Regions from separate parts of the Hydrogenophaga sp. SL48 genome, predicted to be linked through region 1. Evidence: predicted binding sites of a transcription regulator. Region 1 holds the regulator's gene; the other holds the start of a gene.
The links. The regulator HrcA, encoded in region 1, represses chaperone genes, less so after heat shock. The targets are predictions, from matches to a motif close to TTAGCACTCNNNNNNNNNGAGTGCTAA.
Positions count from the first base shown of each region.

Region 1 (7,611 bases):
CACAGGAAAAGGCCAACGAACTGGGTGAGCGCATGTTGACGCAGGCCCTGCGCTCCGAGGGGCTCGCCACCCTGCCAACTGAAAGCGGCGAGTACAAGGCCACCTGGGACAAACTGCTGCGTTTCACCGGCAACAAGACCCGCAATGAGCTGCTCACGGACATCGGCATGGGCAAGCGCATTGCCAACATGGTCGGCAAAAAACTGGCGGTGCTGCTGGCAGAAACCGGCCTCAAACCCGACGCGGTCCTGATCAGCACCGAACGCTACGCCTCGGGCGAGAACGAATCGGTGTCACAAGGCGTGGTGAGTCTGGATGGCAGCGAAGGCTTGTCGGTGCAATACGCTTCCTGCTGCAAACCCATCCCCGGCGACCGCATCGTCGGCTACCTGGGCCGTGGAGAAGGCCTGATCGTGCACGCCGAAGACTGCCCGACCGGACGGCGCCTGCTGGCCCGTGACAGCGAGCGCTTCCTGCAGGTGGAATGGTCGGACGACCCGGTGCGTGCTTTTGACACCACAGTGATTGTGACCGTGACCAATGGCAAAGGGGTGCTCGCCCGCGTGGCTTCGGCCATCGCCGCCGCCGAAGCCGACATCACCCACGTGGACATGGGCGACGAGCCCGCGCAGACGGCGACCGACATCCGTTTCTCGGTGGCGGTTCGGGACCGGGTGCACCTGGCGGAAGTGCTGCGCAGCCTCAAACGCACGAATTCCGTGCTCAAGGCGCAACGCCTCAAGCCCTGAGGAGACTCAGGTGGCAGGTGCCGGGTAAGTGACGGAGAGCACCTCCAGCTCCTGCACACCACCGGGAACCACCAATCGCACCACGTCGCCGACGCGCGACTTCAGCAGCGCACGAGCGACTGGAGACACCCAGCTGATCTCGTGGTGTGTGCTTCGGGCCTCGTCCACCCCCAGGATCGTGACCGTGGTTTCGGCGCCACTGTCGTCGGAGTAAACCACCGTCGCGCCAAAAAACACCTGATCGCCCCCGTGATGAAGCGAGGTGTCCACCACCTCGGCGATTTCCAGACGCTGGGTCAGAAAACGTATGCGCCGGTCAATTTCCCTCAAACGCTTCTTGCCATACAGGTAATCCCCATTTTCCGAGCGGTCGCCATTGCTGGCGGCCCAGTGCACGATCTCCACGATCCTGGGCCGCTCATCGTCGATCAGGCCGAACAGCTCCGAGCGCAGCAGGTCGTAGCCGGAACGGGTGATGTAGTTGACACCGGTGGGCAACGCTGGCGAAGCGGGGAGCTCGTCGTCTGCGTCGTTGTCGGTCTCGCGGGTGAAGGCCTTGCTCATGAACAGTGAAGGCAGGGAAAGAATGCGATCGGAAAATAAAAAAGCCTGCAGCTTGTGGCTGCAGGCTTTTCATTTGGTGCGGCTGGCAGGAATCGAACCCACGACCCCTTGGTTCGTAGCCAAGTACTCTATCCAGCTGAGCTACAGCCGCTAAGCTTCGTATTCTAGCACGGTTTTTGGTAGGCCGTGTTGGACTTGAACCAACGACCAAAGGATTATGAGTCCTCTGCTCTAACCAACTGAGCTAACGGCCCGGCAAGGCACGCATTGTAGGGCCCGGGCCAACCCGCTCATTTGTTGTGGCTCAGCGCATTGCCCACCAGCTTGGCGGTCACATCGACGATCTGGATCATGCGGTCGTAGGGCATGCGTTGCGGGCCGATCACGCCCAGCGTACCCACGACCTGGCCATCCACCTCATACGGCGCGGTCACCACAGACAGCTCCTGGAACGGCACCACTTGGCTCTCGCCGCCGATGTAGATGCGCACGCCGTCGGCCTGGGTGGACACATCCAGCAGGCGAATCAGCTGGGTCTTCTGTTCAAACAGGTCGAAGAGCTGACGCAAGTGGCCCATGTCGCTCGAGAACTCGCTGACCGACAGCAGGTTGCGCTCCCCAGACACCACGATGTGCTCTTGCGCCGAGCCAGTTCCGGTCCCGATGTCGACGGCCGCCTGCATCAGCTGGGCGATTTCGCCGCGCAGCGCATCCACTTCGGTCTTGAGTCGCGCGCGCACTTCTTCCATGGTGAGGCCCGCGTAGTGCGCGTTGAGGAAGTTGGCGGCTTCGAGCAGCTGCGACTGACTGAAACTGACCTGTGTGTGGATGATGCGGTTCTGCACATCTCCCTCGGGCGAGACCAGGATCACGAGCACGCGACGTTCGGACAGGCTCAAAAACTCGATGTGGCGAAACACCGACGTGCGTCTGGGTGCCATCACCACACCGACAAACTGCGACAGACTGGACAACATCTGCGCCGCGTGGCTGATGACCCGCTGCGGCTGGGCACCGGCCTCGATGCCGGCGGCCCCCATCTCGTCCGCACTGACCAGTCCTTCGCGACGCACCGTGAGCATGGTGTCAACGAACAGCCGGTAACCGCGCGCAGTCGGGATGCGACCGGCCGACGTGTGAGGGCTGGCGATCAGGCCCAGTTCTTCCAGGTCGCTCATCACATTGCGGATGGTCGCTGGCGACAACTCCATGCCGGCCGCCTTGGCCAGCGTGCGCGACCCCACAGGCTGGCCGTCGGCGATGTATCGCTCGACGAGGGCTTTGAGCAGCAACTTGGCGCGGTCATCCAACATGCCTTCATTTTACGGACGCCAGCGAAGTGGCGGCGGTCCATGTGCAAGGGTTTTTGTGGGCGGGTCACACCAATGCCTATGTTGTAATTTGTGCATGAGCCTGCCCTCCCCCCATCGCCACGGGTCCATGCCCGACGGAAAGACTTTGCGTTTTGCGCACGTGGCCATCGTCGGCAAATACCAGGCCCCGGGCTCGCGCGACGTGGTGGAGGAAGTGGCTCATTTCCTGCATGACGAAGGCTGCGAGGTGTCGCTGGAGCGGGAGACAGCGCTCAACACCGGCCTGCTGCAGTACCCCGCGCTGGACGTGCCGGCCATGGGCCAGTCCATCGATCTGGCGCTGGTGCTCGGCGGCGACGGCACCATGCTGGGCATCGGGCGGCAACTCGCCCGCTACGGGGTGCCCCTGGTGGGCATCAACCAGGGTCGCCTGGGTTTCATCACCGACATCCCCTTCGACACCTACCGGGACAACCTGCGGTCGATCCTCAGGGGCGAATACGAAGAAGACACGCGTGCGCTGATGGCCGCCAGCGTCTGGCGCGACGGTCGCTGTGTGTTCGAGGCCACTGCACTCAACGATGTGGTGGTCAACCGGGGTGGCGTGGCCAGCATGATCGAGCTGCGGGTCGAGGTCGATGGCCACTTCGTGGCCAACCAGCGCGCCGACGGCCTGATCATCGCCACCTCCACCGGATCCACGGCCTACGCGCTCTCCGCGGGCGGACCGCTGCTGCACCCGGCCATCGACGGCTGGGTGATGGCGCCGATCGCGCCGCACACCTTGTCGAACCGGCCCATCGTGTTGCCGGCACATTGTGAGGTCGCGGTGGAAATCGTCTCAGGCAAGGACGCCAGCGCCAACTTCGACATGCAGTCGCTCACCAGCCTGATGCACGGCGACCGCATCGTGGTGAGGCGTTCGGAGCACACCTTGCGTCTGCTGCACCCGCAGGGCTGGAGCTACTTCGACACACTGCGCAAGAAACTGCACTGGAACGAAGGCGCGTGAAATAGCGGTCAGAATACGACCGCTGTTTCCTCCGTTTCCAATTCCTCCCATGAGCCTCAGACGCATCGTTTTGCGCGACTTCGTCATCGTGCAGTCGCTGGACCTCGAACTTGATCAGGGCTTTTGCGTGCTCACCGGCGAAACCGGTGCGGGCAAGTCCATCCTGATCGACGCGCTGCAACTCGCCCTGGGAGCCCGCGCCGAAAGCGGTGTGGTGCGCGAGGGTGCCACCCGCTGCGAGATCGCGGCCGAATTCGACACACCGGCGTCGGTCAAGCCCTGGCTGGAAGAACAGGGGTTCTCAAGCGAAGACAGCCTGCTGCTGCGCCGCACCGTGGACACCGAGGGCCGCAGCCGGGGCTGGATCAATGGCAGTGCCGCCACCATGGCACAGCTCAAGACACTGGCAGACGATCTGGTCGATATCCATGGCCAGCACGCCTGGCAAAGCCTCACCCGCAACGATGCGGTGCGCGGCCTGCTGGACGCCTACGCCGGCATCGACACCTCGACTGCCTCGGCGTTGTGGGCACGCTGGCGCCAGCACCGCAAGGCCCTGGACACCGCCATCGAGCGGCAGAACACCCTGCAGCTGGAAAGCGAGCGCTTGGCCTGGCAGATCGGCGAGCTGGACAAACTGCGGCCCTTGGCCGGCGAATGGGAAGACATCAACGCACAGCACAGCCGCCTGGCCAATGCCCAAGGGCTGCAGGACGCCGCCCAGCTGGCGGTGGCGGCGCTGGACGACGAAGAAGGCAGCGCCGCCAGCCTGATCCACCGTGCCCTGGGTGCGTTGCAGGCCCAGGCCCACATCGAGCCGGCCTTCGGCGGACCGATCGAAGCGCTGGAGGCCGCGCTGGCCCAGGTGCAGGACACCGTGCACAGCTTGCACCAGTACGCGCGCCACGCCGACCAGGACCCTGCCAGCCTCGAAGCGCTGGACCAGCGCCTGTCGCTGTGGATGTCTCTGGCCCGACGCTACCGGCGCCCACCCGAAGAACTGGCCGAGCTGCACACGGCCTGGAAAACCGAACTCGCGCAGATCGACCAGGCGCTGGACCTCGACAGCCTGAAAGCCGCCGAACGCAAGGCCTGGCAAGGCTTCGAAGCAGAACTCAGCGTGCTGAGCAAAAAACGCCAGCAGGCTGCCCCCAAACTGTCGAAGGCCGTGAGCGAGGCCATGCAGACGCTGGGCATGCAGGGTGGCCGCTTTGAGGTGGCCCTGCAGCGCCTGGACGAGCCGCAGGCGAGTGGCTGGGAACAGGTGGAGTTTCTCGTGGCGGGTCACGCCGGCGTCAGCCCGCGCCCGGTGGGGAAAGTGGCCTCGGGCGGTGAGCTGTCGCGCATCGCACTGGCGATCTCGGTGGTCACCAGCCGCCTGGGCCAGGCGCCCACCCTGATTTTTGACGAGGTGGACTCGGGCATCGGTGGTGCCGTGGCGCACACCGTGGGGCAGCTGCTGCGCCAGCTCGGCCGGGACCGCCAGGTGCTCGCCGTGACCCACCTGCCGCAGGTCGCGGCCTGCGGCGATCACCACCTGTTGGTGAGCAAGCGCCAGAACGGGCGATCCACCCACAGCACGGTCACTGTGATCGACCAGGAACAACGCGTGAGCGAAGTCGCGCGCATGCTCGGCGGCAACGACCGCTCTGAAGTTTCGCTGGCGCACGCGCGCGAGCTGCTCGCCGCATGAACACCCCGCCCCCGTCCAGCAAGCCCCCCGTCGAGATCGAGCTGGTGCTCATCACCGGCATGTCGGGCTCGGGGAAATCGGTCGCACTCACCGCGCTCGAAGACCTGGGTTTCTATTGCGTCGACAACCTGCCGCCCGAGTTGCTCGCGTCCTTCATCGCGCTGGAGCAAAGCCACCGGGCCAGCAAGGTGGCCATTGCGATGGACGTGCGCAGTGCCGCGTCGTTGCCCGGACTGCCTGCCCGCCTGGCCGATCTCCTCAAACAACCCGGGCAGCAGATCCACCTGAGCACGGTGTTTCTCGACGCCACCACCGACACCCTGGTGCGCCGATTCTCCGAAACGCGCCGACGCCACCCGCTCTCGCTCAAGCAGTCGGACGACGAACACCGTGCGCTGACCGACGCCATCGAATACGAACGTGAACTGCTGTCCGAGCTGCGCGAGCAGGCCTTGGTGCTCGACACCAGCCTGATCAGGCCGGCGCGCCTGCGCAGCCACATCAAGGAACTGCTCGGTGCACAACAGGCGCCGCTGACCCTGGTGTTCGAGTCGTTCGCGTTCAAGCGCGGCATCCCCATGGACGCCGACTTCGTGTTCGACGTCCGCATGCTGCCCAACCCGCACTACGAAGCCGCGCTGCGTCCGCTCACCGGACGCGACGCGCCGGTGGCCGCTTACCTGGCCGAGTACCCGGAGGTCGCGCAGATGGAGCGGCAGATCGGTGACTTCCTGCGCCACTGGTTGCCCCAGATGCTGGAGGACCACCGTAGCTACGTGACGGTGGCGATTGGCTGCACGGGCGGACAACACCGGTCGGTCTATCTGGTGGAGCGACTGGCCCAGGCGTTCTCCGTGGCCTGGGCGACGCGCTTGCGCCATCGCGAAGTGGATGGGTGGCCCGTGGCGCCAGCGCGCGCAGCGGTGCCTGGCCCCTGAGGGTCAGCCGGGCAACTGCGGCAGCAGGGAGCGCAATGGTGTGGGCAAGCCAACTTGTTCCAGCCGGTCCAGCAAAACCCACTGCCCATCCGCGTGAGAGTTCATCGCCCGGTCCGATGGCACGTCCACCAGCAAAGGATGCAGACGCAACTCGCGGTGGGTGAGGCTGTGCACGATGGGCGACAGCTCATGCACGACGAGACCGGCGAGCCGCGGTGACTCGCTGGCGAGTGCCTCGCCCGAAAACACGGGCGTGCAATACAAGCCGGCCCAGATGCCACGCGCTGGCCGACGCTCCAGCCAGACCTTCTGCCCGTCCGGCGAAGCGCAACGCCAAATCAACAGCCACCAGCTTTCGTGCCGGCGCAACAGCTTGCGTGTCTTGACCGGGTAACGCTCCACCGTGCCCGCCAAATGGGCGAGGCACAGGGACTGCACCGGGCAGCGCTCGCAACCCGGACGGGTGCGTGAACAGATGCTGGCCCCCAGATCCATCAGTCCCTGCGTGTAGGCGACCATGTCGGCCGCGGTGGGCTCGGTGGGCAACAGGGCCTGCGCCATGTCCCACAAAGCGCGCTGGGGAGCTGTCTGCGACTGATCACCATCAAACGCCAGCAGGCGGCTCAGCACGCGGCGCACATTGCCATCCACGATGGAAATCCGCTCACCGTGGCAAAACGCCGCGATCGCCGCAGCGGTGGACGCACCGATGCCGGGCAAGGTCTCCAGCGCCTCTGCGCTGGACGGAAACACCCCGCCGTGTTCAGACACCACCGCCTGCGCGCAGCGGTGCAGGTTGCGCGCGCGGCTGTAGTAGCCCAGTCCGCTCCACAGCGCCATCACGTCGTCGGCGGGCGCTGCGGCGAGCGAATGGACGTTGGGGAACCGTTGCAGAAAACGGTCGTAGTAGCCCAGGACGGTGCTGACCTGGGTCTGCTGCAGCATGATTTCAGACAGCCAGACACGGTAAGGATCGCGCGTGCCCTGCCAGGGCAGGCCGTGCCGGCCGCTGTGGCGTTGCCAACGGATCAGCGCCGGTGCAAAGCCGGTGGCCCCTTCGGCGACGCGGCTCATGCCGCGACAGCTTCGGCGGAGGTGTCTTCGGGTGCGGCCAGCAGCTGGCCGGTGAGTTCGGCCAGCTTGACGTCCACCAGATTGAGCTGGGCCTGCTGGGCCTGAAGCTCACGGATGCGGTCATCCAGGCCACTCGCGGCCTGCTGGATGCGAGACACCGCCTCGATGCGGCGGCTGAAATTGCGGCGGCGCTCGCGCAGCTGGGCATCCAGCTGGGCTGCGGCCGACTTGTTCCAGAGCTCCACCGAGTTGACCGCCGTTTCGTACA
Region 1 is NZ_CP063400.1:3,061,623-3,069,233, forward strand. It holds gene IM738_RS14485 (RelA/SpoT family protein) at 1-749, shown strand, start outside; gene greB (transcription elongation factor GreB) at 756-1,313, opposite strand; tRNA gene IM738_RS14495 (tRNA-Arg) at 1,388-1,464, opposite strand; tRNA gene IM738_RS14500 (tRNA-Ile) at 1,491-1,567, opposite strand; gene hrcA (heat-inducible transcriptional repressor HrcA) at 1,604-2,626, opposite strand; gene IM738_RS14510 (NAD kinase) at 2,754-3,638, shown strand; gene recN (DNA repair protein RecN) at 3,688-5,331, shown strand; gene rapZ (RNase adapter RapZ) at 5,328-6,269, shown strand; gene mutY (A/G-specific adenine glycosylase) at 6,273-7,343, opposite strand; gene IM738_RS14530 (dynamin family protein) at 7,340-7,611, opposite strand, start outside.

Region 2 (7,611 bases), 2.6 Mb from region 1:
TGAGCAGCAAGAACCAGCGCTGCGAAGGTTCCAGCCGAGGCAGGTCCAGACGCATCCAGAGCGCCGAGCTGCCGAGGCTGAAAGAGCGAAACCCGTCCATCTTGACCAGGGTCTCTGCGGGCTGCGCCGCCACCTCGTCCACACTCTGGGCGCCCGAGGCATCGATCCAGTAGCGACTCGACAGGGTGATGTCGCCCTCGCCGTCCGACGCCCAGGCCGGCGCCGCCCATCCGGACAGACACAGGCACAGCGCCAAAGCCCACAACCAGGCCCCGAGGCGGCGCGGTGGGGCCCGGAGCTGCATGTGAGCCGGTCGGGACGGTAAAAAAACCATCCCGGCATCGTAAAGGGTGGGTCGGGCGTGCATGACGAATGTGACGTGAAAGTGGGCCAGGCGCGGCATTCTGTGGCTCAGGCGCCGCGCTGGGGAGCGGGCCGCCAGGTGCCGGTGGTGGTCATGCGGTCCTCCAGGCCATTGATCCATTCGGGTGCGCAGGGGTCGTCGCTCCAGGCCGCAATGGTGTCGGCCATCGGGTTGAGCACCCGCTCCGGCAAGGTCAGGGGCCGGGTCTGGTCCATCAGGAAGCGGGTCAGGAAGTGGTAGCCCACGACCCGCGTGAACAGCCGGGACAGCGAAAACCTAGGGAGCACCAGCCGCACCAGCCCGTCGATCAGCCCGATCAGCAGGCGGCCCAGCGTGAAGACCAGGCGGGTGGGCCACGACACCTTTTCATCCACACCGATCAGCCGCGCGGTGCCGGGCCCGACCAGCCAGCGCGTGAGCGGCACCGGCAGACCGCGCAGCACCGGCAGGCCGATGGTGCGCTCCATGGTCTGCATCAGGGCCCGACCGAGGGCCGGGCGCGGGTCGACGGGCCCGGTGGGCGCTCCCGCGCTGGCCTGGATGCGCTCGAACAGCACGGTGGCCTCGTCCATGGTGTCGACCATCAGTTCGCGCCGCACGCCCAGCACATGGCCCATCACGTTCCAGGCGTGCAGGCAGGCTTCTTCGTCCGCGCGCGACAGCCGGAGGCCCAGGGTGCGCATGCCCTTGAGGAAGCAGTAACCGAAGGTCAGCAGGGTGTAGGCCAGCTCGATCTGGTTGCAGGGCAGGCCCTGCCGGTCCACGTCCCAGCCGTGCGCCATGAGCGCGGCGTGCATGCCGGTGGGGGCGGCATCGCCAGCCTGCGGCGCGACCCGGCCCCGCACCCGCTCCGGATCGCCGCGCAGGATCAGGTGGCGGATGGTGGCGTGGATGAGGCGCACCTTGAGCACCTGGGCCACGCCCGCGCCGTCGGCGCCCATCAGGCCTCCCTTCATCATCACGGGGAACACCATGGCCGCGGTCTGGCGGATGCGGTGCTCGGTGTGCTGCTCCAGCTGGCCCGCGATGTGCAGCACCTCGGCCAGGTGGGGCAACACATAACACTCGGGCAGGCTGGAACAAAACAGCAGCGTGCACGACAAGGGGCCCTGCGCCATGAAGATCGCCTCGGCCCGCTCCACCTTGGCGCGGTCGGCCCACTCGGGCAGTTGCCGGCCTTCGTCCAGGTAGGCGCGCAGGGTGGCCACCACCGCCGGGTCCGCCGAGGTGTCGCTGCCGTCCCATCCGGCGAGATCGCCATTGGCGGGCCAGCCCGCCATGAGCCGGGTGGCGGAGGCCAGGCGCGCCGCGCCCGGGCCCATGGCCCCCGTGTCGCCGACCCAGGGACCGACCAGGGACGCCACCGCCCGGTCCGCCAGCGGATCGGCTTCCAGGGTCCAGGGCGCCAGCGGCACATCGGCGGTCCGGCTTGGGGATGTGTGGCGCTCGGGGTGCGACCAGTGCCACCAGGCCACGAGCGCCACCAGCGTGGGCAGCCCCATGGCGAAGAAGGCGATGGCACGGATCTCGATCGGGTGACCCAGCAGCACCTGGAACACCAGCCCGCTGGCGTAGATGCCAATGGGCACCAGCGCCGCGAGCGCCACCTTGCGCGACAGCGTGGGCGCGCGCCGGGGCGCGGCCAGCGCCTGGAACAGCGACATGATCAGCAGCCCGACCACCATCCAGCCCGCGAAGCCCTGCAGGGTCTCGCCGAACCAGCCGCCGTCGGTCTTCTGCATGATCCAGGCCTTGAGCACGAACACGAAATAAGGGTCGGCGCCGAGGTCGAAGGCGGTGACCACCATGGCCGCCAGCCAGGCGGTGAGCAGCCCGCTGCGAAAGCTGGGGCCGGGGTGCACTGGCGCGCGCCACAGCATCAGGCAGGCCATGACATAGCCCACCAGGCACAGCGCGAACCACATCAGCGGGATCGCCAGGGGCACGTCGCCCAGGCGGATGCCCAGCACATCGGTGTAGGTATAGCGGCCGAAGAACCAGCCGCGCGACGAGCCCATCTGCTCGGCAAACCAGCCCAGACCCAGCGCCAGCAGGGCCAAAGCACTCGCCGACCGGAAGCCGAGCAGCGCCCGCGCCGACCAGGCGCAGGCCCAGAACATGACCACAGAGGCACCGGCCAGCGCCAGCGTGAGCGGCGGGTCGCGCCACGCGGTGGCCAACAGGTAAGCGACGGACAACAGGCCCGCCGACCACACAACAAACGAACGCGAACGCACAAGGGCCACAGGCACCTCACAGATTGATGTTGATCACAAACCCCCTGACCTCTCGGCCTGCAACCGGGCAGTGGAGCCCGACCCAAGGACCGAACCGATTGTCACCGTTTGTCAAAAATCGACACACAGCGCGCCGGTGTACAGCCGATTTGCCGCACAGGCATGGACGGGTTTTCCCGAAATAGACCGGCCAATACCCACATCCGTCCCCGACTGGAGGGGAAAAAGAAGCCCCTGCGTCTTGAAAACGACACAGGTCGCCCTTATCATTAGCACTCGCTGACGTTGAGTGCTAACACCTTGACGCCAAGTCGATCAGCGGCCCCACCCGTCCCGGGATGGCTGAAACCGTCTGACCCAATCCCTTCCTCGTTCAATTTCAGGAGATGCAATGAACCTTCGTCCTCTCGCCGATCGCGTGATCGTCAAACGTATCGACAGCGAAACCAAGACCGCTTCCGGCATCGTCATCCCCGACGCCGCCGCTGAAAAACCCGACCAGGGCGAAATCCTGGCCGTCGGTCCCGGCAAGAAAAACGACAAAGGCGAACTGTCGGCCATGAACGTCAAGGTCGGTGACCGCGTTCTGTTTGGCAAGTACAGCGGCCAGACCGTCAAGGTCGACGGCAATGAACTGCTGGTCATGAAGGAAGACGACCTGTTCGCGGTCGTCGAGAAGTAAATCTTCCGTCCCTCATCCCAAACCAATACTGAAGGAACCTGAAAAATGGCAGCAAAAGACGTGATTTTCGGCGGCGAAGCCCGCGCCCGTATGGTTGAAGGCGTGAACATTCTCGCCAACGCCGTGAAAGTGACCCTGGGCCCGAAAGGCCGCAACGTGGTGCTCGAGCGCTCGTTCGGCGCCCCCACCGTGACCAAGGACGGTGTGTCCGTGGCCAAGGAAATCGAACTCAAGGACAAGCTCCAGAACATGGGCGCCCAGATGGTCAAGGAAGTCGCTTCCAAGACCTCCGACAACGCCGGTGACGGCACCACCACCGCCACCGTGCTGGCCCAGGCCATCGTGCGCGAAGGCATGAAGTACGTGGCCGCCGGCATGAACCCGATGGACCTCAAGCGCGGCATCGACAAGGCTGTGGAAGCCCTGATCGCCGAGCTGAAGAAGGCCTCCAAGGCCACCACGACCAGCAAGGAAATCGCCCAGGTCGGCTCCATCTCCGCCAACTCCGACTCCAGCATCGGCGACATCATCGCCAATGCCATGGACAAAGTGGGCAAAGAAGGCGTGATCACCGTGGAAGACGGCAAGTCACTGCAGAACGAACTCGACGTCGTCGAAGGCATGCAGTTCGACCGCGGCTACCTGTCGCCCTACTTCATCAACAACCCGGAAAAGCAAGCCGCCTTGCTGGACAACCCCTTCGTGCTGCTGTACGACAAGAAGGTGTCCAACATCCGTGACCTGCTGCCCACGCTGGAGCAGGTCGCCAAGGCCGGCCGTCCGCTGCTGATCATTGCCGAAGACGTCGAAGGCGAAGCCCTGGCGACGCTGGTGGTCAACACCATCCGCGGCATCCTGAAGGTCGTGGCTGTCAAGGCCCCTGGCTTCGGCGACCGCCGCAAGGCCATGCTGGAAGACATCGCCATCCTGACCGGCGGCAAAGTGATCGCCGAAGAAGTCGGCATGACGCTGGAAAAAGTGACCCTGGCCGATCTGGGCCAGGCCAAGCGCATCGAAGTGGGCAAGGAAAACACCACCATCATCGACGGCGCCGGCGCTGCCGCTGACATCGAAGCCCGCGTCAAGCAAGTGCGCGTGCAGATCGAAGAAGCCACCAGCGACTACGACCGCGAGAAGCTGCAAGAGCGCGTGGCCAAGCTGGCCGGCGGTGTGGCCGTGATCAAGGTCGGCGCTGCCACCGAAGTCGAGATGAAGGAAAAGAAGGCCCGCGTGGAAGACGCCCTGCACGCCACGCGCGCTGCGGTGGAAGAAGGCATCGTCGCCGGTGGTGGCGTGGCCCTGCTGCGCGCCCGTCAGGCCGCTGGTGTCATCAAGGGTGACAACGCCGACCAGGACGCCGGCATCAAGCTGGTGTTGAAAGCGATTGAAGCGCCCCTGCGCGAAATCGTGGCCAACGCCGGTGGCGAACCGAGCGTGGTGGTCAACGCCATCCTGGCCGGCAAGGGCAACTACGGCTTCAACGCCGCCAACGACACCTACGGCGACATGATCGAAATGGGCATTCTGGACCCGACGAAGGTGACCCGCACCGCGCTGCAGAACGCCGCTTCGGTGTCCAGCCTGATGCTGACGACCGAGTGCATGGTTGCTGAATCCCCGAAGGATGACGCACCTGCCGGCGGCATGGGTGGCGGCATGGGTGGGATGGGCGACATGGGCGGCATGGGCATGTAAGTGCTCCTTGCCTGAGACGCCATGCCGGCGTTGCAAGGGCTTGCCGTGGCGCTGCCACTGTCTACGCCCTTGCGCCTTGGCCTGGCGCCTCATGCTGCGTCGGAATGCATCACTGCACGCTGACCAACCTCCAAGAAAAAGCCCCGCGAAGCGATTCGCGGGGTTTTTTTCTGGGTGGTTGTCTTCTGGCCTGTGGTTCGCCAGACGGGGGTTCAGAGGCGCGTGGGAGGACCCGCGAGCGAGTCGCGCTCGGCCAGCGGGCGGAACAGGCGCCACCAGGCCAGACTGACGCCGATGGTGCCCAGCCCGCCCAGCACCACCGAGCCCACCGGCCCGAACGCCGCGGCGGTCACGCCCGACTCGAACTCGCCGAGCTGGTTGCTGGCGCCGATGAAGAGCGTGTTGACCGCCGCCACGCGGCCCCGCATGGCGTCCGGCGTTTCCAGCTGCATCAGGGTCTGGCGGATCACTACGCTGACCATGTCGGCCGCGCCGGACACGGCCAGCGCCAGCAGCGACAGCCAGAACGAGGTGGACAGGCCGAACACCACCATGCACAGCCCGAACACGGCCACCGCCACCAGCAGCTTGCGCCCGACGCGCCGCTCCAGCGCCCAGTGCGACAGCACCAGCCCCGCCGCCAGCGCACCGACCGCTGGCGCCGAACGCAACACACCCAGCCCTTCGGGTCCGACGTGCAGGATCTCCTTGGCAAAGATCGGCAGCAATGCGGTGGCGCCGCCCAGCAGCACCGCGAACAGGTCCAGCGACACCGCACCCAGCAGCACCGGATGTCCCCACACGTAGCGCACACCGGCCAGCAGCGTCGACGCGCTGACCGGCTCGCGCGCCACCGGCTGGCGCTCGTAGCGCACCCACAGGCAGGCCAGCGCCGCACCGAGGAACAACAGCGTGCAGACGATGTAGACCGCGTTCAGGTTCACCGCAAAGATCAGCCCACCGAGGGCCGGCCCGCCGATGACGGCCGCCTGGGTGCCGGTGGAGGTGACCGCGGTGGCGCGGGCCAGCAGCGCCGCCGGCACCAGGGACGGCAGCAGCGCCTGCTGGGCCGACATCTGGAACGGCCGGATCGCCCCCAGCAGCGCCGACAGCGCCAGCAGCCACTCGCGCGACACCGCGTGCGCCAGCGTGCCAGCCACCAGCAGCAGCGCCACCGCCGCCTGCGCGGACAGGCACAGCGCCACGATGCGGGCGCGGTGGTGGCGGTCGGCGGCGTGGCCGGCGGGCAGCGTCATCGCCAGCGCGGGACCGAACTGGAACAGCCCCACCAGCCCGAGGTCCCAGGCGCTGGCGGTCAGCTCGTACATGTGCCAGCCGATGGTCAGCATCAGCATCTGGGTGCCGGCGACCGCTGCCACCCGGGCGCACCAGAAGCGGACGAAGGAGGCGTGTGCGAGCAGCTCGGGCATGCGCCGGAGGCTAGCACGCGACCATGAGCCGGCGCCCCGGGTCGAAGGTCAGTCCCGGGTCACCGGCTCCCAGCGCCCGCTGCGCTCCGATTGCCACAGGGCGTCGATCACGCGGGCCTGGGCCACGGCGTCACCCAGCCGGGACGCATCGGGCGACGCCCCCTCGCGCACGCGGCGCGAGAACGCCTCCACCTCCAGCCGGTACTGGTCGGCCGCTGGCAGGGTTTCGATGGTGACGCCGCTGCCGTCCAGCGGGCCACCCTCATCCAGCGCCAGCCGCATCTGCCCGTTCCGGGCGGCGTTGAAGGGAATGAACAGCTCGATCCGGCCGGTGGTGCCGATCACCTGCACCCGCTGGAACGGCACGCTCTGGGTGGAGACCGTGAAGCTCAGCTGCCGCCCGGCGCCGAAATCCAGCAGCGCGCTGCTCAGCCGGTCGGTCCCCAGCACCGGGTCGCGGTCCACCAGCGAGACCGCGCGCCGCGGCTCGGCCTCGAAGAGGGAGCGCCCGGCCAGGATGGCGTAACACCCGATGTCGTACAGCGCGCCGCCGCCCATCGCGGCCTGGTTGCGGATGTTGGCCGCGTCGTCGTTGAAGTACGAGAAGAACACCTGCACCGCGCGCGGCGTGCCGATGCGCCCGGCCCGCACCAGCTCGCGGGCACGCAGCCACTGCGGGTGGTGGCGCACCATGAAGGCCTCTTCGATGTGCACCCGCGACGCGGCGATCTGCACGGTCTGGGCCTCGGCCGCGCTGAGGGCGAACGGTTTCTCGCACAGCACGTGCTTGCCGGCCGCTGCGGCTTGAAGGGTCAGCGGCACGTGCAGGTGGTTGGGCAGCGGGTTGTAAACGGCCTCGATGGCTGGGTCGGCGAGCAGCTCCTCGTAGCTGCCATAGGCCCGCGCAATGCCCGCCGACCGCGCGGCGGCCTGCGCCGTCGGCAGCGACCGCGAGGCGATGGCACGCAGTTCCACCAGCGGACTGGACAGCATGGCCGGGATCACCTGCTCGATGCCGATCTTGGCCGTGCCCAACACCCCCCACACCACCGGTTTCATGTTCATTGGCACCATTCAGTGATCGGTTCACGTTCTTCGTTTGGCGGCCCTGCGGCTCAACGGAACATGTGGTCCTTGTAGTAGCCAGACGTCACCAAGGTTTCGCGCCAGTTGTTGACATCCACCGTCACCGGCTTCAGCAGA
Region 2 is NZ_CP063400.1:273,106-280,716, reverse strand. It holds gene IM738_RS01285 (sensor domain-containing diguanylate cyclase) at 1-304, opposite strand, end outside; gene IM738_RS01280 (carotenoid biosynthesis protein) at 412-2,616, opposite strand; gene IM738_RS01275 (co-chaperone GroES) at 2,993-3,283, shown strand; gene groL (chaperonin GroEL) at 3,329-4,978, shown strand; gene IM738_RS01265 (MFS transporter) at 5,191-6,408, opposite strand; gene IM738_RS01260 (Gfo/Idh/MocA family protein) at 6,457-7,473, opposite strand; gene IM738_RS01255 (sugar-binding protein) at 7,524-7,611, opposite strand, start outside.
Region 2: a site for HrcA is predicted at 2,871-2,897, ahead of IM738_RS01275 (co-chaperone GroES). Genes of this name have one in related genera too.